DNA from 4 places in the Pueribacillus theae genome. Region 3 is predicted to be linked to each of the others. Evidence: riboswitches for the same ligand, from Rfam matches in the RefSeq annotation. Region 3 holds a riboswitch; each other region holds the start of a gene.
What was found. A riboswitch is a leader RNA that binds a small molecule or an ion and turns the genes downstream of it on or off. The one in region 3 is predicted to bind thiamine pyrophosphate.
Positions count from the first base shown of each region.

Region 1 (7,904 bases), on a different contig from region 3:
TGGGGGCCCTCTTGTGAAAGGCGGAAAGCATGTGGCAAGGTAATCCATAATCACGCGGGTGGGCACCGTTATCCGGACGATCCGAGCCAAAATAGGGGTTCTCACATGAACGACATCCATGGAAATCATTATGACGATCCAAGAAAAAATAAGAAAGCAAATGAGGATGAAAAATGAGAATATGGCATGAGGCGGAAAAAGATATCGAAAATTATTTTACATGGTTTAAGGGAAAATCCGAGAAATTTAGTGTGTATAGCCTAAACGGTGCTGAGATGTTTACCCCTGAAGAACGTTCAAACTTTATAGAAGTTTGCGCAAGAACGATAAATAAGGTATTTAAAACGGAAAATTTTACGGATTATAAGCTTTACTTACTTGCGAACGTTGAAGTGTCCGATAAAAATTCCCGAATCGAAAAGTACAAAAAGGTTTGGAAAAAGCTAGAGTCCGAGTTTGCTATCGATTCCTTCACAAAAGGCCCGGAAATTGAAATAACGATTCAAGATAAACTATGTTATTCTAGTATCGCAATGGTCGAGCGGGAGGACATTCCATTAGCTTTAGATATTATATCAAAAGCGCCGCATCGGCATACGATTTTTGCCAGCAAAAAAGAAAACATATTAGATGAGGACTTGATTCGAGCTAGATTAAATGAAGCGATCGGATATGAATTACTGGAGCTGGATTATGAGTATTTAATTAATGAGTACTGTCCTGAAGGCGACATCTTATTTCGATGGGGAGAGGTATTTGAGGAGGCGGAAATCGCTCTCATTTTTAAGAATGAGTTATATGAATCCTTTCAAAAAATTTCACAATACGATGATATCGCTAATGCTTTAGACTAAAATGAACAAACTTTTCCATGATTCGACCTTGATTAGGCAATTGTCTGTCAAGGTTTTTTTATGTCTGCGATCGTTTGCTTGGGTGTCTGCGTAAGGTTATGATAAAAAGTAATGAATTGCATTGTGAAAAGAGGTTTATTCCATGAATACGAACATGAATAAGTTAAAGAAAAGAATTGCAGCAGCTTCAAAAAGGATTCCTGCAGATCTTGTTATAAAAAACGGAAAAATCATTGATGTATTTAACTTGGAAATCATTGAAACGGACGTTGCCATTCAGGACGGAGAGTTTGTGGGGCTTGGCGATTATGAGGGAAAGCAAGTGATTGATGCAAATGGAAATTTCGTATGTCCCAGTTTCATTGATGGCCATATTCATATTGAATCATCAATGGTCAAACCGTCGGAATATGCGAAAGTGGTTCTTCCTCATGGGATAACGACGATTATTGCTGATCCGCATGAAATTGCGAATGTTTCTGGGACAGACGGGATTCGTTTTATGCTTGAATCTTCTGAGGGCCTTCCACTTGATGTGTATATGATGATGCCATCTTGTGTGCCAGCAACTCCTTTTGAAAACACAGGAGCAGAATTAAATGCAGAACAACTTAACCCTTTTTATTCCCATGAGAGGGTTTTAGGTTTAGGAGAAGTTATGAATTTTCCTGCTGTTTTCCACGGGGAGGAAGGCATGTTACATAAAATTAGTGATGCGTCTAAAAAAGGGAAGCTGATTGACGGACATGCTGCAGGGCTTCATGCCGAAGAGCTGAACGTGTATTTAACAGCCGGAATTCGAACGGATCATGAATGTGTAACTGCCAAAGAAGCTCTTGAGCGAATTCAACGTGGAATGTATGTCATGATACGAGAAGGAACAGCTTCTAAAGATTTGGACGAATTAATTCAAGTGGTCAATGAAAAGAACGCAAGGAGATTCCTATTTGTCACGGACGACAAACATTTAGATGAATTAATTGCAGAAGGAAGCATAGACCATAACGTTCGAAAAGCGATTAAAAAGGGCACCGATCCACTTTTGGCTATTCAAATCGCAACGCTAAATGCGGCTGAATGTTTTGGTCTTTGCAAAAAAGGTGCGATTGCACCGGGATATGAAGCAAATTTTCTTTTTCTTGATAATCTCGAGTCCGTTTCCGTTTCAGAAGTGTATAAAGCGGGAACGCTCGTTGCAAAAAATGGCGAATGTCTTCCATTCAAAGAACCATCGATCGTTCCTCCTGAACCGGTAACGAATAGTGTCACGTACAAACCGGTAAGGAAAGATGATCTTTGCATTTGTTTAAATGAACGGCAACATGCAAATATTATCGAAGTGATTCCAAACAGCATTATAACGAACCATCTCGTTGAAAATATCGCCGTAAAAAATGGGCAATTTCAACCATCAATAGAAAAAGATTTGCTAAAAATCGCTGTTGTAGAAAGGCATAAAATGACTGGCAATATTGGGCTCGGGATTGTCAAAGGTTTAGGGCTTAAAAGCGGAGCAATTGTCTCTACCGTTGCGCACGATTCTCATAATATTGTCGTTGCGGGAACGAACGATGACGACATGCTTAAAGCAATTCGTGTGATAGGTGAATTGGGAGGAGGGCAGGCCGTGTTAAAGGACGGCGAAGTACTTGCTTCTTTGCCTTTGCCCCTTTCCGGCTTGATGTCAGACTTAGGTTATATGACCGTAAATTCTAGCCTTGGGTCTTTAAATAAAGCATTACTTCATATTGGCTTTATGGGCAAGTTTAACCCTTTTTCTACGCTGTCATTCCTTGCACTTCCGGTCATCCCAAAATTAAAAATAACAGACTTAGGCTTATTTGACGTGGAAAGCTTCAAGCATATTCCGATTGCCTCGAGATAAAATGAAACTTCCAACTATTGGGGTTTTTTACCGGCAATTAATGCGGGATAAAGAAAATTTGAATAGTTTTCATAGCCAAGCAGGAACATTTTTGCTTGGCTATTATAATATGTTTACAAAGACGTGTACATGTAAACAAAATGTAATCTTAATGTGTACATAAAGGTAAACTTGTAAACAAACACGTATACATTGAGAAGCAGCAACGTGTTTACAAATTGTTTCTGTTGTAAACGAAAATGTATACAAGTGTACAAATATGAATACAACTTTTAGACGATTGCCGAATCTTAAAGTCTAGTATATTCTAAAATAGAATGGCAAAGGTTGGATAAAGCCATCAATTTTTTTGTGAAAGGTTGATTTGATGACAAATAGTAGAATTGCTGCTGTAGATGTAGGTAATGATTCTGTGAAGGCATTATTTGGGAAGCTAGATTATGAATTAAATCTTCCAAATGTGATCGCACGAGACACTGAGGATCGCCCTGTTATAGGAATAGAGGAATTGAATGAAAAGGACCCGCTGGATGGCATACATATAAGGGTTCATTCCCCGGCATTAATGGATAATAACGCCATTTACAGAGTGGGAAATTTGGCAACAAAAAGCGGAAATGCAACAGAGCTTGATCCTGGAAGCAGCAAATCTGAGGAAGACCAAACATTAGTTATGCTGTTTGCTACATTGGCACTTGATGCTGTGAGGGAAGAAAACGCGGACATTTTTAAGAAAACAAATCAGGTCGTCGATGCGAGCTATTTGCTTGGAACAGGCTTGCCGCTCAGAGAAGTGAAGGAAGGGAAAGATGTAGGCTATCGCTCGCGGCTTCTAAGCTCTGTTCATCAGGTTGAGTTTTTGGTCACGCCTAAATACCAAGGTTTAAAAGTAAATATTAAATTTGATGAAGTGAAAGTGTATCCGGAAGGATTCGCAGCGTATATCAACTTAGTGATGGATAATAACTTAAATATTATTAATCGGGATTTAGTAGACAAACGCATCATTATTCAGGATATTGGCGGATTATCAACAGATGTCGCTGTTATTAAAAATCGTAATGTGGATGATGACAAAGCTCAAGGATTTAACCTCGGGGTAGCCGAATCGCTTGAGGAAATTCGAGAAGAAATTAGATCAAAACATGGCATCGAATTGGATAGCCGACGGGATATTGTTGAGATTATTACAAGAAAAAATGATAGAAATCATATCATGGTAAAAGGCAGCCGGACAAGTGTCCATGATATTGTTGACCGCATTTTGCTTGAATTGGCTAAAAAGCAATACCGCCACCTGCGAAACACTTGGCAAAAAAACTCGCAAACTGAAATCTGCTATTTTGTAGGCGGTGGGTCAATGGTGCTCAAGGAATATTTAAAAACATTAAATAATAATTTGGATGGATACAATATCGCTTTTTTTGAAGATGAAAAAGAAAGCATATGGATGATGGCAAATGCTTACTACAAATTAATTTCGGCATTTGACAAACAAAAAAATGCCAAAGCAAAAGGAAAAGAAGACAATAAAAAACCAGTAAAAAATTAAATAGGGTGATTCCGTGAAAAATAAAGGAATTCAGAGAGGGCAGGCGATCACATTTCGCCTACCGTCTGATACACCTGATCATATAATAAAACAATTGCAAAAATTAAAAGAGACGGAGAAAAGAAATTTTTCAAGTAAAATTGCAGAGTTTGTGCTTGATGGGGTAAGCCATTCATTATCAAAGGAAAGAGAAACGGTATCCATCCCGCTTCCTAAGCAATTGAACAAAGAGCAGCGAAACTGGCTGAGGCACTCTTATTCTGAAGCATTGATTGGGAACATTGTTTACCAGTTATTGCAAGATCCAGTTCGGGCAACATCTCTTCTCGCTTCCTTGAACAGTAACGCGGTTAATATTGACGAGGCGCTCTATTTGCAGGAAGAGAGCTTGGAAGAGCCACAGAAGAAGAATGCACCAGATACATTTGAAAAGAATGCTCCAGATACTTTTGAAGATGATTTGCTCAATTTTGATTTAGACAGCGCAAGGCAAAATAACCAAGATGAACCTAGTGCGGAAGCGGATTTGGAAGAGAATGCGGAAGATTTACTAGGCGGATTTATTGCACAAATGAATAAGTAAATAGATGAAGGAGAGACAAATGCCAGTGTCTCTCCTTCATTGAATTCGTTATACGTTAACATGTTTTTTTGACTTTCTAGATGAATTCATAAATGATTGAAATTGTTCTTTTAGTTTTTGTCTACTATCTTTATTTCTAAGCAAATAGGCGGCTCCAAGTGCTACTGTTGTCATTGCAAGCTTGTTTTTCTTCATTGAAACTCTGCCTCCTTTAATTTTATTGTATTCGTAAGTTTCCCTCTCTCACGAAAAATAAACGCCGTTTTATAGGTTTAATTTGTTTGTCCAATACTTTGCAGGATCAATCGCTTCGTTAATTTTGCCTGTTTTCTTTAACCAGTTTTGCAATTGGCCGTAATAATCGGAAGACATGGAAAAGTCATAAGTGAAACAAGGGATCGTCGCATTAGCTGTTTCAATTGCCAACTCATCATTTGATTCTGTTTTTGTGTAGTCAAAGTATATCCTTTTTGCTTCTTCTTCGTTTTCATAAATAAAGTCGATGGCTTTTCGGATGATTTTTACAAATTTTTTAAGTGTTTCTTTTTTACTATTTAAAATTTCTGAAGAAGTAATAAAAATAAGCTGGCAAAAGTCCGGTATCCCCCAATCCTTTAATGCAAAATAATCAACATTAAGGCCTTTTAATTTTGCTTCAGTAACTTCAAAATTTTTAAAAATAAGCGTAGCTGCGTCCGCCAAATCTTTTTCTAACGCTTCTGTATGGTAAAAGCCGTTGTTAACAGGGATAAAATCTTCAATGCTGCAAGAGCCTCCGTCAGATTCTACCATTGTCTTTACGATGGCAAGCCCGCCGAGGCCCGGCGCGCCAGGATATTGAATTCGTTTGCCAATGAGATCCTTTGGCCGGTTAATTTCTTTTCCTTTTATATACATGACACCACCATTTGTATGTAGAAATCTTGCAAATCCAACTACATCTTCACCGGCTGCACGATCCTCTACGAGATGAAGAGGCTCTGTAATCGCGATATCCATTTTACCTGCCTTCATCTCATCGATCGCATCAAAATGCTCTTCAGGCTCTACCATTTCAATCTTTAGCCCTGCGTCTTGAAACCAACCTTTTTCCAATCCGATCATCATCGGAAGATGGTCGGGATTTATAAACCATTCCAGTCCCACTGTCAATTTTTCCATTAAGTATTCCCCCTCGAAAAATAATAAAACGGATTCGCTCGTAGAGAGGAATCCGTTGTTGTAGACGAAATAAATTCGTAGAAACAATGCCTTCACTTCCCTACGCTGGTATTGGCCAGGTCAGGTTCAAAGGGTTAAAGGATTCCAATCCTTCTCTCAGCTTACTAGCACCCCTAGTGTAAATGTTTGTTATATCATCATACCCCAGAAACGATAGAACGACAAATAAAACTGGGAGAAATGTAAATTACAATGAGCCCAACTTCCCACTTCTAATTTCAAAAGAGGATGCATCAGCGTTTTTCTTAATAGAGGTACTTCAACATGTAGTTTAAGTTTTCTTTAGTAACATGTATGATTGGAATAGATGGATACAACTACACCCTTCAAGGGGCTTTTGGAGATCGATAAGCTATGAACAGAACGAACCAACTTCGTTTAAAAGGAATAGCAATGGCGGTAAGTGCAGCAGCCTTGTGGGGAATTCAGGGGAATGTTGTGGATTATTTATTCCGAACAACTGACATGACGCTTGACTGGATTATCATCACCAGGCTCTTTTTTTCTGGGGTAATCCTATTGTTATTTTTGTATATGACGAAACAGCGGAAGTCGATCTTTACGATTTGGAGAAATAAGAGGGACTCTTTCACACTTCTTGCTTTTGCGGTATTTGGATTATTAGGTTTACAGTATTCTTTTTTTGCCGCGATCAAACATAGCAATGCAGCAACGGCAGCAATTTTACAATATTTAGCCCCGTCGCTTCTTCTTATTTTTGCATGTTTCAAAGCAAAAAGATATCCTGTTAAAAAAGAATTGCTTGCGCTCGTTCTAACTTTTATTGGACTATTTTTATTAGTGACAAATGGGGATATAACCAAGCTTTCCATTTCAGGTATGGCTCTTTTTTGGGGTGTTGTTTCAGCTTTTGCTCTTTGTTATTATACATTGCAGCCGATGAAACTTATTCAAAGGTATAGCTCCACTGTGATTACAATGTGGTCAATGCTTATTGGAAGCGTTGCTTTAAGTTTAAAAACAAATCCTTTGAAAACGGGGGTTTCTTTTTCTATTTCTGAATGGGTGCTTGTCATCCTTGTTGTCGTGATGACGTTTGTTTCGTTTTACTTATATTTGGCGAGTTTGAGCTTCATTACATCTGCCGAGGCGGGCTTGTTGACGGTTATCGAACCATTGACGGCAGTTTTTGTTTCCGTATTAATTATGGGAATTATGATCGGAAATGTGTCATTAATGGGCGGACTCCTTATATTGGCTGTTGTCATGATGATGGGAAAAAGTTCGGCAGAGAACGACAAGCAGGCGTTCAAACAAAAAACCGGATAAATTTATTGGAACGAAAGGCTCAAAGTAAACTTAAGAATTGAAGAAAAAGGAATAAAAAGAAAAATTTGTTTTTAATTTGAATGTGTGCTATAGTATTAGACATACACTTAATAACTATTAAATCTTATAATTCGCCTATTCTCAGGGGTTATATTTTTTAATAAAGCTCATGAGAATAAGGCGAATTTTTATTTTTTACATGATATTAAGTTAAAAAATTGGAGGTAATACAATGAGTCAAGGAACTGTAAAATGGTTTAATGCTGAAAAAGGTTTTGGTTTTATTGAAGTTGAAGGTGGAGAAGACGTATTCGTTCACTTCTCAGCAATCAATGACGAAGGCTTTAAATCACTGGAAGAGGGCCAAAAAGTGAGCTTTGATATCGCTCAAGGGAACCGCGGTGACCAAGCAGCAAACGTTACTAAATTATAAGTAACCCAACAAAAAGACAATGAGAAAAAAATCTCAGTGTCTTTTTGTTTTTTTGTGAAAAGAAAACCATACGCTAGGCGTATGGT
Region 1 covers NZ_QCZG01000037.1:26,235-34,138, forward strand. Annotated here, with positions in the region: gene DCC39_RS14900 (hypothetical protein) at 174-854, shown strand; gene ade (adenine deaminase) at 997-2,739, shown strand; gene DCC39_RS14910 (ParM/StbA family protein) at 3,107-4,291, shown strand; gene DCC39_RS14915 (hypothetical protein) at 4,305-4,874, shown strand; gene DCC39_RS19190 (hypothetical protein) at 4,923-5,069, opposite strand; gene DCC39_RS14920 (ABC transporter substrate-binding protein) at 5,139-6,035, opposite strand; TPP riboswitch at 6,116-6,220, opposite strand; gene DCC39_RS14925 (DMT family transporter) at 6,450-7,385, shown strand; gene DCC39_RS14930 (cold-shock protein) at 7,618-7,818, shown strand.
Region 1: it holds a riboswitch for thiamine pyrophosphate, as region 3 does, so the genes downstream of both, DCC39_RS14920 (ABC transporter substrate-binding protein) here and thiE (thiamine phosphate synthase) in region 3, are expected to answer to the same signal.

Region 2 (7,904 bases), on a different contig from region 3:
AGCTTTATCAATTGTTGGAAAAGGTAATACTCACGAAAAAGACAGAAGAATGGCTAGAAATTTTTGAAAAAGCAGATATCCCGGCAATGCCTATGAATACACCGGAAGATTTATTAGATGATCCACATCTTAATGCAATCAATTTCTTTGAAAAAATGAATCATCCTTCTGAAGGGGATTATTGGAATATGAGTTTTCCTGCAACGTTTTCAAAGACACCTGTGAAGTTGAATCATTTTGCTCCCCGTCTTGGAGAGCACAGTAAAGAAATATTGCGGGAAATTGGATTCTCAGAATAAGAGATTATAAAGTACACAAGAAACTCAATGAATCCCTAACCAATTCCATTATTGCTTCCATTGTTGGGAGAAAAAAAGCATAAATATTTGCACAGGATAATATGATAAGAAGTAAAGTATGCATTGTTTCTCCAATAAAGTATTTGTTGTAGAAAAAGTGTTGACAAACGAAATGGATTATCATATGATTCTAATTAAAATCATTGTGAATCGAAACAAATCGACTGTGAAAAGGAAACACTTCTTGATGTCAAGCACAGAGAACCCATGGGCGCTGAGAATGGGTGTTGGCGATGGAAGTTACTCACCTTGGAGTCGACTTCTGAACTTAAGTAGGAAGTACGGTTGGCAACCGTTATGCTGCAAAGTAAACCTTTACTTTATGAGGTCATATGCTGTGAGGCTGTGGCGAACGAGGGTGGTACCGTGATGATCTCACCCCTCAGAAAAGTAAAGGTTTTTTTGTGTTTAGCTAAGGCATTCAAAATAAAGGAGGAGAAATAATGGGTAAGAGAATTTATACATTTGACACGACATTGAGAGACGGCGAACAGACGCCTGGTGTGAACTTAAATATCTCCGAAAAAGTTGAGATTGCGAAACAATTGGAAAAGGTTGGCATTGATGTCATTGAAGCGGGTTTTGCAGCGGCTTCGCCTGGTGATTTAAAAGCGGTGCGCGCTGTGGCTGAAGCTGTTGAAAAGCCAATTGTTGTAAGCCTTGCCCGCACAAACAAAGAGGATATTGACGCAGCGGTTGAAGCTTTAAAAGGGAACGATAATGTTGGTATCCATGTGTTTATCGCGACATCACCAATTCATATGGAGAAAAAGTTGCGAATGACAGAGGAAGAAGTACTTGAACAATCCGTTGAAGCGGTCCGCTATGCAAGCCAATTCTTTAAACATGTTGAGTTTTCTTGTGAAGACTCTACACGTTCTGATTTGGATTTTATTTGTAAAGTTGCTGAAAAAGTCATTGAAGTTGGAGCAACCGTCTTAAATTTCCCGGATACAACAGGCTATATTACGCCATGGGAATATGCCGAGCGATTTAAAATCATCCAAGAGCGTGTAAAGGGAGTTGAAAATGTGATTTTAAGCTGCCACTGCCATGATGATCTTGGTATGGCCACAATCAACTCTTTGGCAGCCATTGAAGCCGGCGTGACGCAAGTTGAAGGCTGCATTAACGGCATCGGAGAACGTGCTGGGAACGTCGCATTGGAAGAAATCGCATTAGCCCTTGAAACCCGGTACGATTATTTCCAAAAAAGAACCTCAATGAATTTAAAAGAAATCGCAAAAACTAGTAAATTGGTTAGCCGTGTAACCGGCATGCCGATCCCTGCAAATAAAGCAGTTATTGGTGCGAATGCGTTCGCCCATGCTTCAGGCATCCACCAGGACGGCGTACTTAAAGATAAAACGACATATGAAATCATGAAGCCGGAAACGATCGGATTAGAAGAAACACCGCTCATTCTTGGCAAGCTTTCCGGTCGCCATGCGTTAAAAGAAAAATTAATTGAGCTTGGCTATCAAGTGAATGAAGACGAATTGAGAGCTATCTTTAAGAAATATAAAGATTTGGCCGATCGCAAAAAGGAAATTTTGGATGATGACATTATCGCGTTAGTGGATGATCAGACGAAAAACGAAGTCGAATATTACAAACTTAGAAATATGGCGATTTCATATGACACGTTAAATGAACCAACAGCAACGGTTGAACTTTTGACTCATGATGAAAATGTTTACGAAGAAAAAGCGACCGGTAATGGTTCTGTGAATGCCATCTTTAATGCGATTGATCGAATCGTTAATGAAGAGATCGAACTATTGGATTATAAAATTGTGTCAGTAACTCAAGGACAAGACGCACAGGGGGAAGTCTTTGTCGAAATTAAAACGGGCGATACAATCAGCCGTGGACGCAGCATTAGTGTTGACGTGCTTGAAGCAAGCGCGAAGGCTTATCTCGCTGCTGTGAATCGCATGAAAAACATGCAAACGGACAAAGAAAAGGTAAAGCTGTAATCAAAGTTGATTGAGGAAACAAGTAATTTATACTATAATAATAGATAACTAAAAACGTATCACAAGGGGAGCCATTGGGCTGAGATTGAACAATTTGTTCTGACCCTTTGAACCTGTTAGTTAGTACTAGCGTAGGGATGTGATGAGCTTTGAAGAAACATGAGATTTGTCCGGTTTCTTTGGCTTCCTATGGGATTCGTTTACTAACACATAGGAGGCTTTTTTTATGGGGAAAATGAAGTTGCAAGTTTTGATTGAAGCGGCGATTTTGGCGGCTGCAGCGATGGTGTTGGATTTTTTGCCCTCGATAAAGATTGCTCCAGGCATTTCTGTATCATTCGCCATGGTGCCTGTGTTTATTGTTTCCTTTCGATGGGGATGGCGTGCCGGTGTTTTCTCCGGTTTTTTATGGGGGTTTCTGCAAGTTATTTTGGGGGATGCTTCGATTCTTCATCCAGTCCAAGCGTTGGTTGAGTATTTTATGGCGTTCGCTGCTGTAGGCGTTGCAGGGTTTTTTGTAGGAAACATCCAGAAACAGATTTCAAGGCAACAAAAGAAGCAAGCATTGTTTACAGTCATTCTCGCGATTTTTTCAGCGAGTGTAGCACGCTATTTCTTTCATTTTATTGCTGGGTATTATTTCTGGGGTTCTTATGCACCAGAAGGAATGTCGCCCGTATGGTACTCTTTTATCATTAACGGATCAACCATGGTGCTTACATTTATTTTATGCGCCATTATAATGAGCGGTCTATTTATCGCTTCACCTCGGTTGATTCAAAATAAAGAAGTGCTTACAACTGAATAAGATTGTTTCAATCCCTTGCTGATCATGATCTGGCAAGGGATTTTATGTATGAAGGGAGAAAACAAGTGTTGCATTTATTAAATTAATGGTAATATAGTAATATATTCAAACTATTTAAATGTTTTGAAAGGTGTTGGTAAAATGGTAGCAACAGAGAAACGATGGCTAAAGCATTATCCTGAAAACATTTCTAAAGAAATCGATATTCCAATCCAGCAAATGTTGAAAGATACGGCTGCAAAGTTTCCGGACAACGAAGCGATCTCGTTTTTTACACGAAAAATGACATACCGTGAAGTATTGCAATTATCTATAGCATTTGCTTCGGCACTTCAGGCAAACGGCTTGAAAAAGGGGGATCGAGTCGCAATCATGCTGCCGAACTGCCCGCATTATATTATTTCCTATTACGGAATCTTAATGGCTGGCGGGATTGTCACACAAGTAAATCCGATGCTTGTCGGGAGAGAACTTTCTCATATTTTAAACGATTCAGGCGCTGAGATGATTGTCATCTTTGAACCGCTTTTGCCAGTTTTACAGCAGGTTGAAAACGAGACCCCTGTTAAAAAAGCAATTTCTGTCAACTTCCCTGAAAGCGCTAAAGACGTAGCTCCTGCGGTCACATTTGAAGCGTTTATGTCGCAAGCGACAGGGCAGGTAAAGGAACCGAATATCAATCCTGCCGAGGATGTTGCCGTTTTACAATATACAGGCGGAACGACAGGCCGTTCAAAAGGGGCGATGCTCACTCATCGAAACCTCGTTGCAAACGTTCATCAAACGTATCGTTATTTCGAATCGGAATTTAACATAGGAGAGGACAGGGTCCTTACTGTCATCCCATTGTTCCATGTCTACGGGATGACAAGCTGTATGAACTTATCAATCTATACAGGAGCTGCGAACATTCTACTTCCGCGCTTTGATTTGCAAGAAGTGCTTGAAACCATTAAACGTGAGCAGCCGACGACATTTCCTGGGGTTCCTACAATGTATATCGCGATTACAAGTCATCCTGAAGCAGAAAAATATGGGATAAATAGCATTAGAACATGCAACAGCGGAAGTGCACCAATGCCAGTTGAAAGTATGCGAGCATTCGAAAAGAAAACGGGAGCCGTGATCTTAGAAGGCTACGGCTTGTCTGAAACCTCTCCGACCACGCACTGCAATCCTGTGTTTGCTGAACGGAAGCCGGGAAGTGTCGGAATTGGGATTCCATCAACCGACTACAAAATTGTTGACCTTGAAACAGGAACGAAAGAGCTGCCGATTGGCGAATCAGGGGAAATCATTATAAAAGGCCCGCAAGTGATGAAAGGGTACTGGAATATGCCAGAAGAGACGGAGCAAGCGCTTCGCGATGGTTGGCTGTATACGGGAGATATTGGAAAAATGGACGAAGATGGCTATTTGTATATTATCGACCGTAAAAAAGATATGATTATTGCAAGCGGTTACAATATTTATCCGAGAGACGTAGAAGAAGTGATTTACGAGCATCCAGCTGTTCAAGAAGCGGTCGTTGTGGGGGTTCCAGATCCGTACCGGGGAGAAACGGTTAAGGCGGTTATCGTCTTGAAAGAGGGGCAATCTGTTACTGAAGAAGAGATGCTGGACTATTGCAGACAGCACCTTGCTGCGTATAAAGCGCCGAAGCTCATTGAATTTAGAAAAGAGCTTCCGAAAACAGCTGTCGGTAAAATTTTGCGCAGAACGATAAAAGAAGAAGAAAGAAAAAAATATGAACAACAACAGTCATAAAGCAATATATAAAGTGGTTTCTATCCCTTGCAGAATATGCAGGGGATTTTAAATTAGTCAACAATCGCTCCCTCTCTCTTATGCATGATCGATAGTTAGAACGAATATGTATAGGGAATAACAATGAAGGTTAAAAGAGAGGATCGAATGTCCATGAAACAAATGGTGGATGCAGAAATCAAACGGTTAACGAAAATTCTCGTAAGCGCCCAAGAACCGTATGGCTCATGGTCTTATCCGTTTGATATAGGCATTGAAACAGATTGCTATATGATTATTCTGTTACGCACATTGGAAATAAATGATGAAGAATTCATTCAATTGCTAGTGAGGAAAATTATGAGCAGGCAAGAACAAAACGGAGCATGGAAGCTCTTTTATGATGAAGAAGAAGGAAATCTTGCGCTGACTGTTGAAGCTTATTATTCACTTCTTTATTCAGGCTATCTTGAAAAAGAAGATCCTAGGATGCAAAAGGCGAAACAATTTATTTTAAAAAACGGCGGAATTGAAGAAGTCAACATGTTTACAAAAGTAATGTTAGCTTTAACGGGGCAATATAAGTGGCCGCGTTTTTTTCCGATTCCGGTTGAAGTTATCTTATTTCCTACATGGTTTCCATTGCACTTTTTTGATTTGTCGATGCAGGCAAGGGCAAATTTAACGCCGATCTTAATTTTATCGGATTATAAATACAGTGTGAGGACGTACCGTTCTCCGGATTTATCTGACTTGTTTCTAGGGAACGCTCGTCATAAAGAGTGGGGAGATTGGAGAGAGCTTCAGCCTATTCTTTCACAGATTCAACAAAGCATGAAATTTTTAATCGGGTATCCAAGAGAGTTACATCGGCTTGCATTGCAGAGAGCTGAACAATATATGTTGGCAAGAGTGGAATCCGATGGCACATTTCTAAGTTATTACAGTTCAACCTTTCTAATGATTTTTGCTTTAATGGCAAGAGGCTATGCGAAGGAGCATCCTTTGATTAGGAAAGCTGTCCGTGGATTAAAATCGTTTGTCACTTTTTATGGCGGGGACATTCATGCGGCTTACACGACGGCGAACGTTTGGAACACGACGCTTGCCGGCTATGCCTTGCAGGAAGCAGGAATGCCATATACTTCACCAACCATTCAAAAGTCGCACGAGTATTTATTGTCGCGTCAACATATGTTATATGGCGATTGGGCAGTATCGAATCCTAATGCTGTCCCTGGAGGCTGGGGATTCTCTCATATTAATACGATGAATCCTGATGTGGATGATACGACTGCTGCCTTAAGGTCGCTACGGACTTTTATGATCGAAAAACCCAAATACAGGCAATCTTGGGATCGAGCGATTAGATGGATCGTTTCAATGCAAAACAATGACGGGGGATGGCCTGCTTTTGAAAGGAATGTAAATAAAGCGATCCTAAGTTGGCTGCCGATTGAAGGAAATGAAGGAACAATGCTTGATCCGTCGTCAGCCGATTTAACGGGGAGGACGTTGGAGTTTTTCGGTAATTTTACCCATTTAAATGAATATCACCATTTTATAAAACGCGGCGTGAGGTGGCTATTGAAGGATCAAAGAAACGATGGTTCATGGTATGGCCGCTGGGGCATTTGTTTCATATATGGCACCTGGTCTGCGGTTACGGGTTTAACGGCGGTGGGGGTACGAAAGGATCACCACCAAATCCGTAGAGCGATAAAGTGGCTGCATCACATTCAACAGCAGGACGGAGGCTGGGGAGAGTCTTGCCTGAGTGATATAAGAAAGGAATATGTACCGCTAACAGAAAGTACGCGCACCCATACAGCTTGGGCGCTTGATGCCCTGATTGCGGCAGAGGATCAAGAAACGGATCCAATCAAACGCGGTGTCCAGTACTTAATAGATACGGCGGGAAAAAATGACTGGACACAAACATATCCGAAAGGCCAAGGACTCCCGGGTGCATTTTATATCCATTATCCGAGCTACGAATACATTTTCCCGCTTTTAGCGTTAAGCCATTACAGAGAAAAATTTTGCGATTCACAATAAGAAGGTATGATCCCTCACTTCAAGATTAGAGGTTATTGAATGTAGCTGATATTCGCCATTTTCCTTCAAATGAAGACCGTGCAGCATGCCGCCGAAAACCGCTCCCCCATCAATATCAATCTTTGTTTTGCATGGTGAGATCCAAATGTCATCTTTTTTGTTAGGATGAATTCGTCTCGTTGGTGTATGCCCGAATATAATCATTTTTCCTGATTTGTTTTCTTTTGTATAGAATGGTTCCCGAATGGAACGAAAAAACATTTTCTCGGTGTCACGCCAATCTTTTCTGCGCGGATCGATGCCGGCATGGACAAAAAGATAGCCCTCATGTTCAACATAATCTGGCAGTGATTCCAGAAATGTAATCTCTTCAGGGAAAAAATGTTGTAATGCTTTCGATAAATCGGTATGGGAAAGTGAATGGAAACGCTCTTCACCTAAGAAGGAAGAGATGGTAGCTTTCCCTCCTCTTGGATAATAATAAGTTGCATGATTAATAGGAGCATCAAGCCATTCAAGAAACATTTCCTCATGATTGCCGCCGATCACTACAGCTCCGTATTCCTTACGGAGTTTCATTGCCAATTGAACAACGCCACGGCTATTTTCCCCTCGATCAATCAAATCCCCAATAAAAAATAATTTTTCTGAATCCGGATTCCAATATGTTAAAAGCTGTTCTAGTTGCTTGAGACAGCCGTGAACATCTCCGATAATAAATGCACACTCAGTCATCATCCATCCCCCTTTCCATCATTCTAATACAAATAGAGAAACAAATGGCAACTTTAGCCCCTTAAGCATGGAGTTAATCAAATTTCAACCTTTTTAATGCTTCTGCCAATGCATTATTCAGAGGTTCTTCATCTTTCTGCTGGTTCTTTAGATACTTTTGTACAGTGCGTTTATCCACTTTACCGGCAGATTCTCTTTTACGACGAGCTTCAAAGGCAG
Region 2 covers NZ_QCZG01000014.1:62,926-70,829, forward strand. Annotated here, with positions in the region: gene DCC39_RS08545 (CaiB/BaiF CoA transferase family protein) at 1-299, shown strand, start outside; gene DCC39_RS08550 (2-isopropylmalate synthase) at 803-2,338, shown strand; TPP riboswitch at 2,393-2,493, shown strand; gene thiT (energy-coupled thiamine transporter ThiT) at 2,565-3,146, shown strand; gene DCC39_RS08560 (long-chain-fatty-acid--CoA ligase) at 3,288-4,913, shown strand; gene shc (squalene--hopene cyclase) at 5,061-6,950, shown strand; gene DCC39_RS08570 (metallophosphoesterase) at 6,942-7,688, opposite strand; gene DCC39_RS08575 (DNA topoisomerase III) at 7,759-7,904, opposite strand, start outside.
Region 2: it holds a riboswitch for thiamine pyrophosphate, as region 3 does, so the genes downstream of both, thiT (energy-coupled thiamine transporter ThiT) here and thiE (thiamine phosphate synthase) in region 3, are expected to answer to the same signal.

Region 3 (7,904 bases):
GGTTTCATTAGCTCGGCCTATACCATTCAGCCGGGCGATACATTTTGGTCCATTTCATCAAAAAGAAATATTCCTCTGCAACAATTGCTTTTTATCAATTCCGGAATTGAACCAACTCACCTCCGGGCTGGCACAACAATTAAATTGCCTATAAGAATTACTTGGAGGCTAATTGATGGGAAAAAAAATTATGATTATGAGACACTCGTAAGAGATATTAGAATGCTGCTAACAGTCTATCCATTTATACAACAAGGATCAATCGGAAATTCAGTGATGCAAAAGCAAATTCCTGAAATGATTGTTGGAACTGGGCCGAAAAAAGTTCACGTAAACGGTTCTTTTCATGCAAATGAGTGGATAACGACGTCTATTTTGATGACTTTTTTGAACGATTATTTATTGGCATTGACGAATCAGACATGCATTCGCAATGTGCCTTCACTTTCGTTGTATGAAAAAACTTTTCTATCGATCGTGCCGATGGTGAACCCGGATGGCGTAAATCTTGTTTTATATGGCCCTCCCGATGAGGAACCTTACAAAAGCAATGTTTTGAAATTAAATAATGGAAGCAAGGAGTTCTCAGGGTGGAAGGCAAATATCAGGGGGATAGATTTAAATAACCAATTTCCAGCAAGGTGGAGTATTGAGAAAGAAAGAAAACCGAAGGAACCGGGTCCAAGAGATTATCCCGGACAAAAGCCGTTAAGTGAACCTGAATCAATTGCAATCGCTAACTTGACGAAAAGGCGCAACTTTGATCGTGTTTTGGCATTCCATTCTCAAGGAAAAGAAATTTATTGGGGATTTGAAGGATTTGAACCACCAATCGCTGAAACAATCGTTTCAGAATTCGCGAGAGCAAGTGGATATAAACCTGTACGTTATCTTGACAGTTACGCAGGATATAAGGATTGGTTTATCCAAGAATGGAAGAGGTCAGGGTTTACAATTGAGGTCGGGATGGGTGTGAATCCCTTGCCATTGTTACAATTTGATGAAATATACTATGATAATTTAGGCATTTTACTTGCTAGCCTGTATATGTAAAGATTGTTTTTTCAGAAGTTATTTGACATAATAAGGTTAATTTCATATTTTCAAAGACTAGGGGTGCGGAGAGCTGAGAAAAAGGAGGTCATCCTTTTACCCTCATAACCTGATCTGGATGGTGCCAGCGGAGGGAAGTCGAGATGTTTATAACTCGTTGTTTATCACCATAATCCGCTCTCCATGATTATGGTTTTTATTTTTATGGATGAATGGAGGTATAAATTTGAAAAGATTCAGATTATATGTCATTACCGGAGAAGAATTCCATCCATCACGGACGCTTAAAGAAGTGATGCGTGAAGCAATGGAAGGGGGAGCCGACTTCATTCAACTAAGAGATAAAAAAAGTACAAAAAAACAAGTATTGGAAAAAGCTAAAATGCTGCGGGAGCTAACGAATGAATTTGATGTTCCTTTCATTGTAAATGATCATATTGATGTTGCATTAGCTGTTGGTGCTGACGGTATTCATCTAGGACAAGACGATCTGCCGTTAGTGGAAGCCCGTAAACTTGTAGGAGATAAAATCATAGGAATCTCTACGCATTCGATTGAGCAAGCACGGGAAGCAGAAAGAAACGGTGCCGATTATATCGGGGTTGGTCCCATTTTTCCAACGAAAAGTAAAGAAGATGTCGTTGAACCTGTTACAGTAAGTTACTTAAGGGAAGTAGCAAACGAAATTAAAATCCCATTTGTCCCTATTGGCGGCATCAAACTGCATAATGTTGATGAGGTGCTGAATGCCGGTGGCAAAAGTGTATGCGTCATTAGTGAAGTAGTCGGAAGCAGCGATGTAAAAGGTACGTGTGAAGCGTTTATACGAAAAATTAAGGAGTGTGAAACATAATGGCGGTGCTAAGAATTAATGGGGAAGAAGAGCATTTCGATCATGTGAAAACTCTTTTAGATGTCGTAGCGCACTATAAGCTTGAAAATAATCTTGTCGTTGCTGAAGTTGATGGAAAGGTGATTGATCGAGAAAGATGGAGCGAGACGGGCATTGAAGATGGAATGTCAATTGAACTAGTACATTTTGTTGGAGGAGGGTAAACGAGTTGAATGATTCATTCAAAATTGCTGGCGAGGAATTATCATCAAGGCTCTTTTTAGGGACTGGGCGTTTTGCAAATCCGTATATTCAAAATGAAGCTATTGCTGCCTCGGGTACAGAAGTTTTAACATTTGCGATCCGAAGAGTCAATCTTGAGCATCCTGAGGAAGATGCAATATTACAGCATTTGGAAGGGAAAACTTTTCGATACTTGCCTAACACGTCAGGGGCAAGCAACGCAGAAGAAGCCATTAGAATTGCAAGGCTTGTTCGTGCCACAGGATTAAGCAATTGGATTAAAGTTGAAATCTGTGCAAACGAGAGAACGCTTTTGCCTGATCCTGTAGAAACGTTAAAAGCGACGGAACAATTGGTTAAAGAGGGTTTCGTCGTATTGCCGTACACATCAGATGATCCTATTTTGTGCAAACGGTTGGAAGAGGCTGGAGCAGCGGCAGTTATGCCCGGAGCATCTCCAATCGGAACGGGTTTGGGCATATTAAATCCATACAACTTATCGATTATTATTGAAGAAGCAAGCGTCCCGATTATTATCGATGCCGGCCTTGGCTCTGCGAAGGATGTAACCGAAGCCATGGAACTTGGCGCCGATGGCATTCTATTAAATACAGCTGTTGCGAGAGCGAAGGATCCGGTAAAAATGGCGGCAGCAATGAAATTTGCGATAGAAGCCGGCAGACTGTCCTACCTTGCTGGCCGAATAGAAAAGAAACGCTATGCAACGGCTTCCAGCACAACGATGGGGTATTTTACCTCTTCATTTCAATGATGCATTGATGACTAAACGATGACTGAGGAAGTGAACATGTAGTGGCAAAGGATATTCTCATACTTGGCGGCGGTGTTATCGGTTTGGCAACGGCTTTCGAGTGCCAAAATCGCGGCCATCAGGTGACCATTCTTGAAATTGCAACGTGCGGAGGACAAGCTTCAGGTGCCGCGGCAGGGATGTTGGCGCCTTATTCGGAGATGAGTGAGGAGCCTGATGATTTTTTCTTGCTTTCCCATCAAAGCCTGAAAGAGTATCCCGAGTGGCAGCAAGAAATAAAAAACAAGTCTTCCATGGATTTTGAGTATGTAGAATCGGGAAGCCTTTATACGATTTTTCATGAAGCTGAACGCTTCCCCCTTCAAACGAGAATGGAATGGCAAAATCAATTCGGTGTTGAAGCTTCCATTATTGAAAAAAGTGAATTGAAAGAAATGGAGCCTGCACTTTCTGAAGAAATTCTTGCTGCCCTTTATACACCTAGTGAAAGCCATCTTTATTCACCCGACTATGTTAAAGCATTAAAACAGGCTTGTTTGAATACAGGCGTACAGATTTACGAACATTTAAAGCACGTGGAAGTGATCGGGTGGAAAAATGAAGTTCACCTCCGCTCTTATGAAGACAAGCATTTTTTTGCAGATCACCTTATTATATGCAATGGCGCCTGGTCAAAAGAATTGGAAAATAGTTTTGGCATCGCCATTCCAGTTTTTCCGATTCGGGGGCAAATTTGCTCTTATCGTACTGAGAGCCTAATAAAAAGCTTGGTTTTCTCAAGTCAAGGCTATGTCGTGTCAAAAGGCAACGGTTCTCTCGTGTGCGGTGCATCAGAAGATATTGCAGGATTTAATGTTGACGTAACAGAAAAAGGAATAAAGAGGCTTGAAAGGTGGAGCAAAAAACTGCTGCCGGTTTTAGAAACAATGGAAACGAATCACAAGTGGGCTGGGTTGCGGCCGGCAACTCAGGATGGGTTTCCATTAATCGGCCAACTTTCAAATTATAACCATGTCCAATTCGCCACCGGCCATTATCGAAATGGAATTTTGCTCAGTCCAATTACGGCTAAGGTTGTCGCCGATCAAATCGATGGCTTAAAAGAGAGAGTACCGTTGCGTTCTTTTTCGCCAGAACGTTTTTCATAGTTGAGGAGGAGATGATATGTCACTATTTAAAGCTTTAACGATTGCTGGCTCTGACAGCGGGGGAGGGGCTGGTATTCAAGCTGACTTAAAGACTTTTCAAGAATTAGACGTATACGGCATGAGTGTGATCACAGCCATTACCGCACAAAATACGCTTGGTGTCCATGCTGTTTATCCGCAAACAGTGGAATCTGTCGTTGCACAATTAAAAGCTGTAGCTGAAGACTTGAAGCCTGAAGCAGTGAAAACAGGCATGCTTTTTTCAAAAGAAATCATTCAAGCAGTCGCTGAGCAAATTGAAAATTATCAACTGAAAAATCTTGTGATTGATCCGGTGATGATCGCAAAAGGCGGCGGCCAGCTGCTTAAAGATGATGCAATCGATGCCTTGTGTGAGTATTTGCTGCCTAAAGCTACTTTAATAACACCAAATTTACCAGAGGCTATGCGCATTGCTGATATGAAAAAAGTCGAAACAATAACCGATATGAAAAAGGCTGCGAAACGGATTTATCATTTAGGTGTCAAGCACGTCTTAATTAAAGGCGGCCATTTAAGCAGTGATCAAAAAGCGATTGATCTTCTTTACGATGGTTCCACCTATTATTCAGTTTCTTCCGATCGAATCGATACGAAGCATACACATGGAACAGGCTGCACGTATTCTGCCGCGATTACAGCTGAACTAGCAAAAGGTAATGAATTGTATAAGGCTGTTAACAAGGCCAAGCATTTTATTACGTGCGCGATTCGCCATAGTCTTGCGATTGGAAATGGAATTGGTCCAACGAACCACCGTGGCCATAGAATAGAGAATAAAGAAGGCTAAACCAGGAACATCCTTTTTTAGCCTTTTCTTTTTCTTACATGGACTAGAATTGCTAAAGGCAAGATGCCGAACCACCGAAATAAGAATGGCTCTCTTTGGTCTTTTTTCTTTCGTTTTAATTGTTTCTTTTCTTCTTTTGTTGCAAAAAAGTATTTTATTACCTTTTCTGTCACGTATTCCACGTATTCATTTGGAGACATAAGCATCACCTAGTTATAGCATGATCAGAATTTTTCGTTTTTAGTCAATAAATCGGTTATTTTTTTTACTGTTTCCTCAATAGATAAATCGCTTGTATCAATGATATGATTTGCTTCCTTATACAGCGGTAAACGGACTTCTAATCGTGATTCAATTTCCTTTCTTTTGTCTCCTGACAGTAAGGGCCTTGCAGTATCGTCCTTTAGCCTTTCAAATAGTTTATCTGGAGAGCAGTAAAGAAAGAAAGTATTCCCGTTTTTTTTCATGTATGAGCGATTTTCTTCGTTCAAAATGATTCCTCCCCCAGTAGAAACGATGACATTCTCTGTTGGAAGCGAATGAAGCGCTTTTGTTTCCGCTTGGCGAAAATACTCCTCACCGTCTTCAGCAAAGATTTGACTGATTGGGCGGTTTTCACTTTTTATGATTTCTTCATCCGTATCAAAAAAAGGGAGATCCAATTTTTTTGCTAATTCGGTTCCAATCGTCGTCTTTCCGGATCCCATAAATCCTATTAAATAGATTGCGTTCATTGTATACCCTCACTCCACTCGCTTATTCTTTTTGTTTCTTTGTCGTATACAAGAAATATTTCTCTTTTTCCCGGTAAATCTGTTGTTGAAGTTAAAAGAATAACCGTTTCATTTTGATGTTCTTCTGTCACTTTATAAATGACGGAACCGCCCTCAAATGTAAGTTGACCGGCTACCTTTTCTATTGTATCGGATTTTTCTAAAATAGAAAGCATTTCAAGAGAAGCGCGTTGAAGAAGGGTATCGTGGAGAAAGTAATTTTGTCTTTCCTTTAAAAAGCGGCGATCGCTTTCTAAAAGTTCCACCTGGTAAATAAGAATTGCCGCAAAAAGAAAAGCTAGAATAGCGACGATTGGCAAAATAAAGCCATTTTCATTCTTCATTTCTTTCACCTATTGGCGCAAATTTTCTTTTGAACGTTTTCCCATTTAGGCCTTCAATTTCAATCGTAACGATCTTGCCATTCATCTTAAAAGAAACTGTTTTTATATTCTGTAATACGATTTCATGGCCGGTGTCTTTCAGTTGGCGCCGTAACAGATTTTGAAAACGTTCGTATTTCGCTATGTCATTATATCGAAAATGCAAATAGAGCTTGTTATCGATGACTCTTATTTCATCGGCTGAATGTATTTCCCTGCCAATCTGCATGAAAAAGAGTTCTGCCTCCTTTTCGAACGCGGTGCTTACGTCGGTTTTGAAAAATTGAACAATAAGCGGAAAAAAGAGAACAATGATGGAGAAGACAAAAAGTGAAAAAATGGTTTCAAGAAGTGTAAACCCTCTGCTGTTTAAATATGGCTGCCTGTTCCGCATTCTTCATAATTCCTTCCGTTTTTTCCTTTCCATTTGATGCAAATTTCTATCACACTTTCTGTGTCTTGACGGACAGTTAACAGATAATCTGTACCGTCTTTTGAAATCGGGGATTCTGCGATAGGTTTTTCATTTGTCGTTCGATATTCTTCTAACGTATTTTGTATAACCTCATAAGCAAACAATTGCTGCTTAACGGTTTGCCTCTCCTGCAGAACGGTTGTGAAGAGGGGAGCAGTTGCTGCGATGATCATCGTTATCATCGCGAGTGAAACTGTTGCTTCAATTAACGTAAATCCTTTACAGTTTGCTAACATGAAACCTCCCCTTTCCGATGTAGAATGTCAGTTTGTAGCTTTCTTTTTTTGTTCGGACGATCCATGTGCCAAAGTTTGGTACATTTCCATTTTGAATGAAACAGAGCTGTAAATTTAACGTGCCTTTTTCAATTTTTATATCTGGAGAATGATTTCGCACGAGTAGAATCTCATCATTATTTCCCCGAATTTGATAGCTAGAATTTCGTGGTTCTACACAAACCTTTTTTCCTTGCGATAATGCAGATGCTTGCGCGAAGTAAATATCTTCTTCCAATTGAGCAATAAAATGATCGATTGATTTCGTTTCGGAAAGCGCGGAAAAAGAGGGGATCACTATTAATGCAATGATCGAAAAGATGGTTAGAACGATAGCTAATTCGATAAGTGTGTAGCCCTGTTGATGATTTGGTCTGATGCTCATTTTATGAACCGGCTTTTTTAACAATGCCATTTTCAATCACCAACGTTGAATTGTCTGGACATTTGATTGCTCCATCTACATAGTCTGAAAGATCCTCAACTTTTGTTGGCTTTTTTCCTTTTTCTATTTCATACACACCTACTTGCGCCTGCAGAAGCTTTATTGTAGCATCACAGCTTTTTCCATTAACGACGTCTGTGTTTTTCGTCATGTTCGGTACGATAATTAAGAGCAAAATCGAAATAATTGTCAAGACGATCATCATCTCGATCAGAGTGAAACCAAGGTTATTGTTCAAATATTTTTTCATTGAAATCTTCCTTTTTCATTTAAGAGTTTTTTATAAAGATTGAATAAATTGAAGCATTGGCAGCATGACTGACAGGAACATGAGAAGTACGATAAGGCCGACAAAGATAAAGATCGTTGGCTGTACGACATTGAGGGCTTTTACAAGCTTTTCTTCAATCCGTTGAAACAACATATCCGAATAGATGGCAAGTTCATCTGCCAGTTTGCCATTCATTTGGCCATGCTTAATGATCGAAGCAAGTTCTCTTTGGTAAAGAGCTCTTTCATTCATGATGGATTCTAGAGATTCACCACCTTTTAGCCGAAATTTAATATCCGTCGCCTCTTGTTGGAGAAGAAGGGAGTAATTTTGCCGCTCAAAAATATGAAATGCTTCGTTTATTGAGATTCCTGCATTTAGAAGGGAGCTGAAACTCAAGCTGAA
Region 3 covers NZ_QCZG01000001.1:8,304-16,207, forward strand. Annotated here, with positions in the region: gene DCC39_RS00065 (M14 family metallopeptidase) at 1-1,053, shown strand, start outside; TPP riboswitch at 1,103-1,206, shown strand; gene thiE (thiamine phosphate synthase) at 1,280-1,906, shown strand; gene thiS (sulfur carrier protein ThiS) at 1,906-2,109, shown strand; gene DCC39_RS00080 (thiazole synthase) at 2,115-2,900, shown strand; gene thiO (glycine oxidase ThiO) at 2,942-4,048, shown strand; gene thiD (bifunctional hydroxymethylpyrimidine kinase/phosphomethylpyrimidine kinase) at 4,065-4,877, shown strand; gene DCC39_RS00095 (YqzE family protein) at 4,895-5,077, opposite strand; gene DCC39_RS00100 (shikimate kinase) at 5,102-5,611, opposite strand; gene comGG (competence type IV pilus minor pilin ComGG) at 5,608-5,994, opposite strand; gene comGF (competence type IV pilus minor pilin ComGF) at 5,984-6,427, opposite strand; gene DCC39_RS00115 (type II secretion system protein) at 6,403-6,744, opposite strand; gene comGD (competence type IV pilus minor pilin ComGD) at 6,728-7,198, opposite strand; gene comGC (competence type IV pilus major pilin ComGC) at 7,170-7,478, opposite strand; gene comGB (competence type IV pilus assembly protein ComGB) at 7,509-7,904, opposite strand, start outside.

Region 4 (7,904 bases), on a different contig from region 3:
CATTAAAGAAGCGATTAATCGCGCAGGCATAAAACCTAAACAGGTTGATGAAGTGATTCTCGGTGAAGTAAGGCAGCAAACAGATGAATCAAATGTTGCCCGTGTTGCCGCTTTAAGAGCTGGTATTCCTGAAACTTCACCTGCATTTACAATCAACCGCCTTTGTGCTTCAGGCATGCAGGCAATTGGCTCTGCCGTTCAACAAATCGCATTTGGACAAGCAGAGGTTGTTGTAGCTGGCGGGACTGAGAACATGAGCCTCGCTCCATTGTACTTGCGCGGAAGCCGTTTCGGTGGGGATAACCCTAAGCTCGTGGACTCAAACAAAGAAAATGGCCAACAGCCAACTGAAATATTCGGCCACAATCTTGGCATGGGGATGACAGCTGAAAATGTTGCAGAACGCTACAACATTTCAAGAGAAGACCAAGATGCTTTTGCTGCTGAAAGCCAAAGACGTGCTGCACAAGCCATTGAAGAAGGCAAATTTAAAGATGAAATTGTACCGATTGAAGTAAAACAAAGAAAAAATACAATTGTATTTGATACAGACGAATTCCCTCGTCCTGGAACAACGGTTGAAATTCTCTCTAAGCTTAAACCAGCATTTAAAGAGGGCGGAACAGTAACAGCAGGAAACGCTTGCGGAAGAAATGACGGTGCAACTGCAATGGTCATTATGACAAAAGCAAAAGCTGAAGAGCTTGGTTTAAAACCGCTTGCTAAAATTGTAGACTGGACAGCTGCTGGAGTATCTCCAGAAGTCATGGGAATCGGACCTGTACCAGCGGTGAAAAAGCTGCTTGAAAAAACAGGCAAAAGCTTGGATGAAATCGATTTATTTGAATTAAATGAAGCATTTGCTGCCCAATCAGTCGCTTGCATTCGTGAGCTTAACCTTGACCCGGAAAAAGTGAACGTAAATGGCGGAGCCATTGCACTCGGCCACCCGCTTGGTGGAACAGGCGCAAGAATCACGACAACATTGCTTTATGAAATGAAACGCAGAAATGCAAAATACGGCATTTCTACACTATGTGTTGGCGGCGGCCAAGGCATGGCGCTAATGCTTGAATTGCTTTAATAGATTACTAGAAAAAAATTACCCCCTTTAAGTTCCAATCGCTTAAAGGGGGCTCTTAAATTTTTTTAAGTTAGTATGTGATCCTAGCTTGCTTTTGAATGTATTTTTGAAATAACGCCTGCAGTTGCTTTGTGTGAGGTCCTGGCTGTCCATTTCCAATAGTTTTGTTATCAATTTTTACAATTGGCATTACTTCAGATACTGTGCTTGACAAGAATACCTCATCAGCATTCATCAAATCATCAACATTAAATGGTTTTTCGACTAATGATAATTTGTTTTCTTTACATAATTTAAAAATCATTTGCCTTGTAATACCATTCAAAATAAAATGGGATTCAGGGTGAGTAATCATGTTGCCCTTGGCAACAATAAAAATATTTGACGAAGCACCTTCCGTTACGATTCCGTCGCGATGAAAAATGGCCTCATAACAACCTTGCTCTTTTGCTTCCTCTTTAGCGAGAATGTTTGGCAACAAGTTTAAGCTTTTTATATCACAGCGGAGCCAGCGGATATCAGGTGTAACAATTGCACTAACTCCATTTGCCATTTGTAATTTGGGTATCGGCATTTCTTTTGTGTATGCCGTCAATACAGGTGTTGTATGTTCATCGGGAAACACATGGGCCCTTGGTGAAACACCCCTCGTAAGCTGCATATAGACAATCCCCAGCTGCAATTCATTTTCCTTAATCAATGCATTAAGATTTTCCTTAAGGGATTCTTTCGTAAAGAGGATTTTTAATTTAATTTTTCCGGCACTTTCAAAAAATCGATCAATATGTTCTTCCACTCCAAACAAATCACCATTATAAACTCGGATGACTTCGTAGACTCCATCTCCAAATTGATAGCCGCGATCTTCCATATCAATACGGTGCTGGCTCCGTTCCATCATCTGATCATTTACGATAACTTTTCCCAACAGACAAGCAACTCCTTTTAAAAACCTCTATTGATTTTTATTTCTACCTTATTATCGTACTTCATTTATAAATTAATATCGATTCCTTTATTCCGTTTATTTTCATGTTCGATAAGTTTAAAAAGAACTGTTTTATCGGTTCGTTCTATTTTAACAATATCCAACGGGAAAGTAATGGCTTGTGTGACGAGTTCATCATCAGCCGGGTCTTTAAATTTGTAAAAAACGTGCACAGAGTCGCCCCAATCTTCCACACTCGTAATCTCGACATCATAGCCGCCGGTTGGCTGTTCGCCTCTTGAGACGACGATATAATAATCATTATCACTCGGTAATACGTACGTTGCTTTTTCGCGATTTTTGTAATTTATCGTTTCCTGCACGTCTTTAGGGGTATCTTCAAGCTGCACCCTTTCAAAAGGGATATCAGCAATTTTTTCAGTACCTTCAATGCTTTTAGCAGGATCCTTTGTGCATCCGAACAGGAGAAGGAATAGAAGCAGTCCCCCTCCGATTTTTAATAGTGTCTTTAGCATAAGTATGTTCCTTTCTTCATCAATTCCTTACCTTTAACGTAATCGAATTTTAAAGGCATTTCAAGGTGAACATGTTACAATAGTATGAGGAATCCATTCAATAGGGGGAAGAGAAATGAATACATATAAGATTGCAGTTATACCCGGAGACGGAATTGGAAATGAGGTTGTACCGAAGGCGTTAGAAGTTTTAAAACAAGCAGCTGAATTAAATGGCACGTTTCAGCTCGAATGTACGACTTTTCCTTGGAGCTGTGATTACTATATGGAACATGGCAAAATGATGCCGGATGATGGGTTGGAACAATTGAAAAAATTTGATGCCATCTTTCTAGGAGCAGTTGGCGATCCTGCACGTGTTCCTGACCATGTATCGCTATGGGGATTGCTTTTGAAAATTCGCCGCCAGTTTAAACAACAATTAAACGTCCGGCCTGCTAAATATTTAAAAGGATTGGAATCACCGCTTAAAAATCCGAAAGGCTTCGATCTTGTTATTGTTCGTGAAAATAGCGAAGGCGAATATAGTGAAGTAGGAGGGCGTATTTATCAAGGGGAAGATGAGATAGCAATACAGAACAATGTTTTTTCGCGTAAAGCATCTGAAAGAGCAATGCATTATGCTTTTCAATTAGCAGAAAAGCGGAAAAACTATGTCACAAGTGCAACAAAGTCAAACGGCATCGTTTACAGCATGCCTTTTTGGGATGAAATTTTTAAAAGTGTGTCGGAGAAATACAATATAAAAACAGATTCATTTCATATTGACGCCCTTTCGGCCTATTTCATTACAAAACCAGAAATGTTTGATGTTGTTGTTGCCAGCAACTTATTTGGTGATATTTTATCAGACATTGGTGCTGCGATTATGGGGAGCATAGGCATCGCACCGGCGGCAAACATTCATTTAGATGGCGAATATCCGTCAATGTTTGAACCAGTGCACGGTTCAGCCCCGGATATCGCAGGAAAAGGGATTGCCAATCCAATCGGCCAAATTTGGACAGGAAAAATGATGCTCGATCATTTAGGTGAAAAAAATGCTGCGGACAACATCATGTCAGCAATTGAACAAACCATTGCAAACGGAATAAAAACACCCGATCTTAGTGGAAGTGCATCAACAAAAGAAGTGACAGAAGCGATAATCAGTTATTTAAAATGATTTTGTGAATAATGCCAAACGATATAAAGGTGAAGCAAGTATGGACCTTGAGTTTTTGAGACATGCATTGACAGAAGAAAATATTAAAGAATTTCTTGAACAATATCGAGCGCTAGGGCCGCTTCCAGGTATTTTTCTGCCTTTTTTGGAAGCTTTCATGCCATTTTTGCCGTTATTTATTTTTGTTGCAGGCAATGCTTTCGTTTACGGCCTTTGGCTTGGTTTTCTTTATTCTTGGGTAGGTACAAGCATTGGAACTGTTCTCGTTTTTTTTGTTATTCGAAGGTTTGCGAGGCATCGAATTCTTCGATTCATTTCGAAATTGAAAAAAGTCCAGCAAACAATGCATTGGTTTGAGCGAAGAGGCTTTGGTGTCGTGTTTTTGATTTTTTGTTTTCCTTTTACCCCCTCATCGTTAGTTACTGTTGTTGTGGGGCTTTCCCAAATGAATGCGATCAGTTTTATGCTTGCAGCTTTTTTAGGGAAAATGGTGATGATCTTTATCGTTTCTTTTATTGGCCACGATTTTTTTGATTTGCTTAAAGATCCCGTTCAGCTTATCCTTGTTTCTGCTCTTACATTTATTTTATGGCTGGGCGGAAAGTATTTGGAAATGAAGTTGAAACAGAAAACAATTCAGAAGAACAAAAAAGAAATAGAATAGCGGCAAACTAAAGGACGGTTAGATCGATCAAAGCCAATTAACGAAGTAACCCCTTTATGCAATCGACGCATAAAGGGGTTATGATTTTGTTATTTTAGAGTGGATTGCTTGCTTTGTTTTTTTGATAGCCAAGTTTCTTTCGTGTAAGCCATTTCCCAAAATGCAAGTTCATATTCTTTGGCGATGACAAACTGTTCTTTGATCTTTTCCTTTTCTTTTCCGCTTGCATCCTGTGCAAGTTGGTCCATCAGATCGATTTGCTCTTCGGTCGATGTTTGGAACCAGTCGCTTGCATAAGTATGGAGCCAATTTTGGTAAATTTGTTCGTTCGGTTTCGCGTTCATGTTCTTTTTGCCAATATCAGCATATAACCAATAGCATGGAAGCATCGCAGCGACCGTTTGTGCCAAACTGCCGGAGAGAGCCGCACGGTACAGATGTGATGTGTAAGCATAAGCGGTAGGGGCGGGTTTAAAATTCTTCATCTCTTCGTCAGTAATGTTTAACAGATTCGCATGTTCCTGATGGACGGTTAGTTCCGCTTGGGCGGTAAGCTTCGCTTTTTCAGCCAGCATGGCGGAAACTTGGAAGTCATCTGCTTGTGCGGCAGCCATGGCATGGACCTTTCCAAAATGCTTCAAGTAGTAAATGTCTTGGAGAATATAATATTTAAACGTTTCCAACGGCAAGTCACCGTTCACAATCCCTAAGACGAACGGGTGATTCAAACTTTGCTCCCAACTATCCTTTGTCGCTTGTCGCAGTTCCTCTGTAAAACGCATATAAAAATCCTCCTTTTTTGTTTCACCTGAAAAGGAGGAATAGATGACTGATCACACCATTCTTGTACCGTTAAAGGTTGTTCAAAAAGTCCGGGAACGATAGGCTGCGAATCTCTTCGTCAGCTTGCTCTTCCGCTCCTCACGTATCCTACAAACATACGCTGCGGTGCTCAGAGCTACGCTTCCTCGACCTTCTTGCCTCTCGTTGTCCTCCTTTTTGAACACGCACTTATTGGCAAACAGTACAAATCGAACGTCCACTTTCCTCCGCTGGTTTTAACCAGTTCAGGTTCTAAGGGTCTTAAAGTCCACTTTAATCTCAGCCTTTTAAAAAGGCACCCCTAGCGGAAACAAATGATTTAATTTTCTATCAGTTTATCATACTGTGGCTAATTGTCAAATTGTTCTTTGGAAAAAATGTCAGCGAATTCGTTAGACATTAAAAGAATTTCTTTTTTCCTTGTTCTTCTTTTAAAATTTCAACAGCTTCGCGAAAACGTTGGGAATGGACGATTTCGCGCTCACGCAGAAAAGCTAAACCGTCATTAAGATCCGGATCATCTGACATGTCAATAAGCCATTGGTAGGTTGCACGGGCTTTTTCTTCTGCGGCAATATCTTCATATAAATCTGTGATTGGGTCACCTTTTGCTTGAATATATGCCGCTGTCCACGGTACTCCAGCAGCGTTATGGTAGAATAGGTCTTTGCCATGGTCGGCGAAATGGTCACCAAGACCTGCTTCTTTCAATTGTTCGGGTGTTGCATCTTTCGTTAATTTATAAACCATTGTGGCAATCATCTCAAGGTGGGCAAATTCCTCTGTACCAATATCTGTCAAAAGCCCAATAACTTTATCAGGAAGCGTGTAGCGCTGGTTTAAATAGCGAAGGGCAGCGGCAAGTTCTCCATCAGCACCACCGTACTGTTCAATTAGAAACTTGGCAAGCATTGGATTGCATTGGCTTACCTTTACCGGATATTGTAATTTTTTTTCGTATATCCACATTAAAAATCATACCTCCACAATGAATAAATAGTTCGCTTCCGCACCTTTAGGCGAAATGCAGGTGAAATACTTTCAATCAGTGGGGTAGGGTCAAGCCCCTACCTAATTTTTTCGTCGTTCATTTTGCTAAAATAAATTCTTTAATGTTTTCCTTAAATTTGCCACGGCCATGGGCCTTCTGACCAGCCCCATGGATACCCTGAATAGCTGTTTCCAAATTGCTGTAAGGGGCCATACATTGACTCAACGATCTTTTTTAATCGTTTGCGTTCTTTCGCGTACTCATTGAATTGCTGAATCGCTTCTTGGTCATGTGGATGCGTATCCAAATAATGTGTCAATTCGACAAGAACGAAATCAACTGCCTGCAATTCTTCCATACACGCGTAAAATTCAGGCGGAAGTTTTTTGGACATCGGTTATTTTTCCTCCCTATTAACTTATTTGGGGTTCTCCACACGGCATTTTATTGTGAGGCTCTCCGTACGGGCTAAAAAGCAATGGCCACAATGTTCCGTGAAACAAAGCTTCTTTTGGGCTAAACTGGGGAAGCCCAGGCGGCTGAAAACCAACATAAAGCTGAGGCGGTGTCTGATATGTTTTCACTTTTATGGGACGGCAAGGGTCGAAAGGGCTTATATATGGCCGATAGATCTTTCTCTGAGTAAACAAACGGGGTACCTCCTTTAATGAACTACATACGGTAATAGCCTATTCATAAGGCCGAGATCTTGCTACAACTATGAACGAATGAGTTTATTTTGAAAGCAACGTGCGTTTTTTGATACACTTATGAGGAAAAGTAAAATTTACGGGGGAAAACAAATGAAGATAAAAGTACCACTATTTTTATTTTTTATACTTATATTCTCTCTTATTGGGTGCAATAAGGAAGAAACGCCAGAAGAGAGAACAACTCAATTTTTAAACAGCTGGGAGAAACAACAATTTGATAAAATGTATGATCAACTTTCTGCAGATAGTAAAAAAAATATAACGAAAGACGAGTTTGTTGAGCGTTACGAGACAATTTATGAAGGAATACAGGCTGACAAGCTTAAACTGGAAGCGAAGTTTCCTGAAGATGGGGTGAAAGAAAACAAAGAGGGCGGCACAGAGGTGGAATTTTCATTACATATGCAAACCATTGCCGACGAAGTAAACTTTACCGAAAACCTGTCCCTCGTGAAAGAAAAGACTGAGGATGGAAATAAATGGGCCGTCCATTGGGATCCTTCACTTATCTTTCCTTCGATGGAAGAAGGAGATAAGGTCCGCATTGAAACACACCGGGCTGAAAGGGGAGAAATTGTTGATCGAAGCGGAAAGGGTCTGGCGGTAAATGGAAAAGTATTGAATATCGGAATTGTCCCCGAGCGTTTGCCGGAGGATGCTAAAACATCCTATGAACAATTAGCTGATTTGATTGGCTCCACTGTGGAAGATATAGAAAAGAAACTGAACGCCACGTGGGTAAAGCCAGATACGTTCGTACCGATTACGAAAATCGCGAAAGATGATAAAAGATTAAATCAATTAATGGAGATAAAAGGCGTAACGTACCAAGAAGTGAGCGCCCGCGTTTATCCTTTTAAACAAATTGCCGCCCATTTGACCGGCTATGTACAAGAAATTAATAAAGAAGAGCTTGATGAACGAAAATCAAAAGGCTATCAAACAGGAGACTTAATAGGAAAAAGCGGATTGGAGCAAGTTTTTGAAGATAAGCTCCGGGG
Region 4 covers NZ_QCZG01000005.1:76,012-83,915, forward strand. Annotated here, with positions in the region: gene DCC39_RS04070 (thiolase family protein) at 1-1,084, shown strand, start outside; gene dat (D-amino-acid transaminase) at 1,155-2,012, opposite strand; gene DCC39_RS04080 (protease complex subunit PrcB family protein) at 2,078-2,548, opposite strand; gene DCC39_RS04085 (tartrate dehydrogenase) at 2,664-3,713, shown strand; gene DCC39_RS04090 (TVP38/TMEM64 family protein) at 3,754-4,377, shown strand; gene tenA (thiaminase II) at 4,467-5,159, opposite strand; TPP riboswitch at 5,405-5,512, opposite strand; gene DCC39_RS04100 (manganese catalase family protein) at 5,599-6,168, opposite strand; gene DCC39_RS04105 (spore coat protein CotJB) at 6,321-6,584, opposite strand; gene DCC39_RS04110 (spore coat associated protein CotJA) at 6,604-6,840, opposite strand; gene DCC39_RS04115 (penicillin-binding transpeptidase domain-containing protein) at 6,994-7,904, shown strand, end outside.
Region 4: it holds a riboswitch for thiamine pyrophosphate, as region 3 does, so the genes downstream of both, tenA (thiaminase II) here and thiE (thiamine phosphate synthase) in region 3, are expected to answer to the same signal.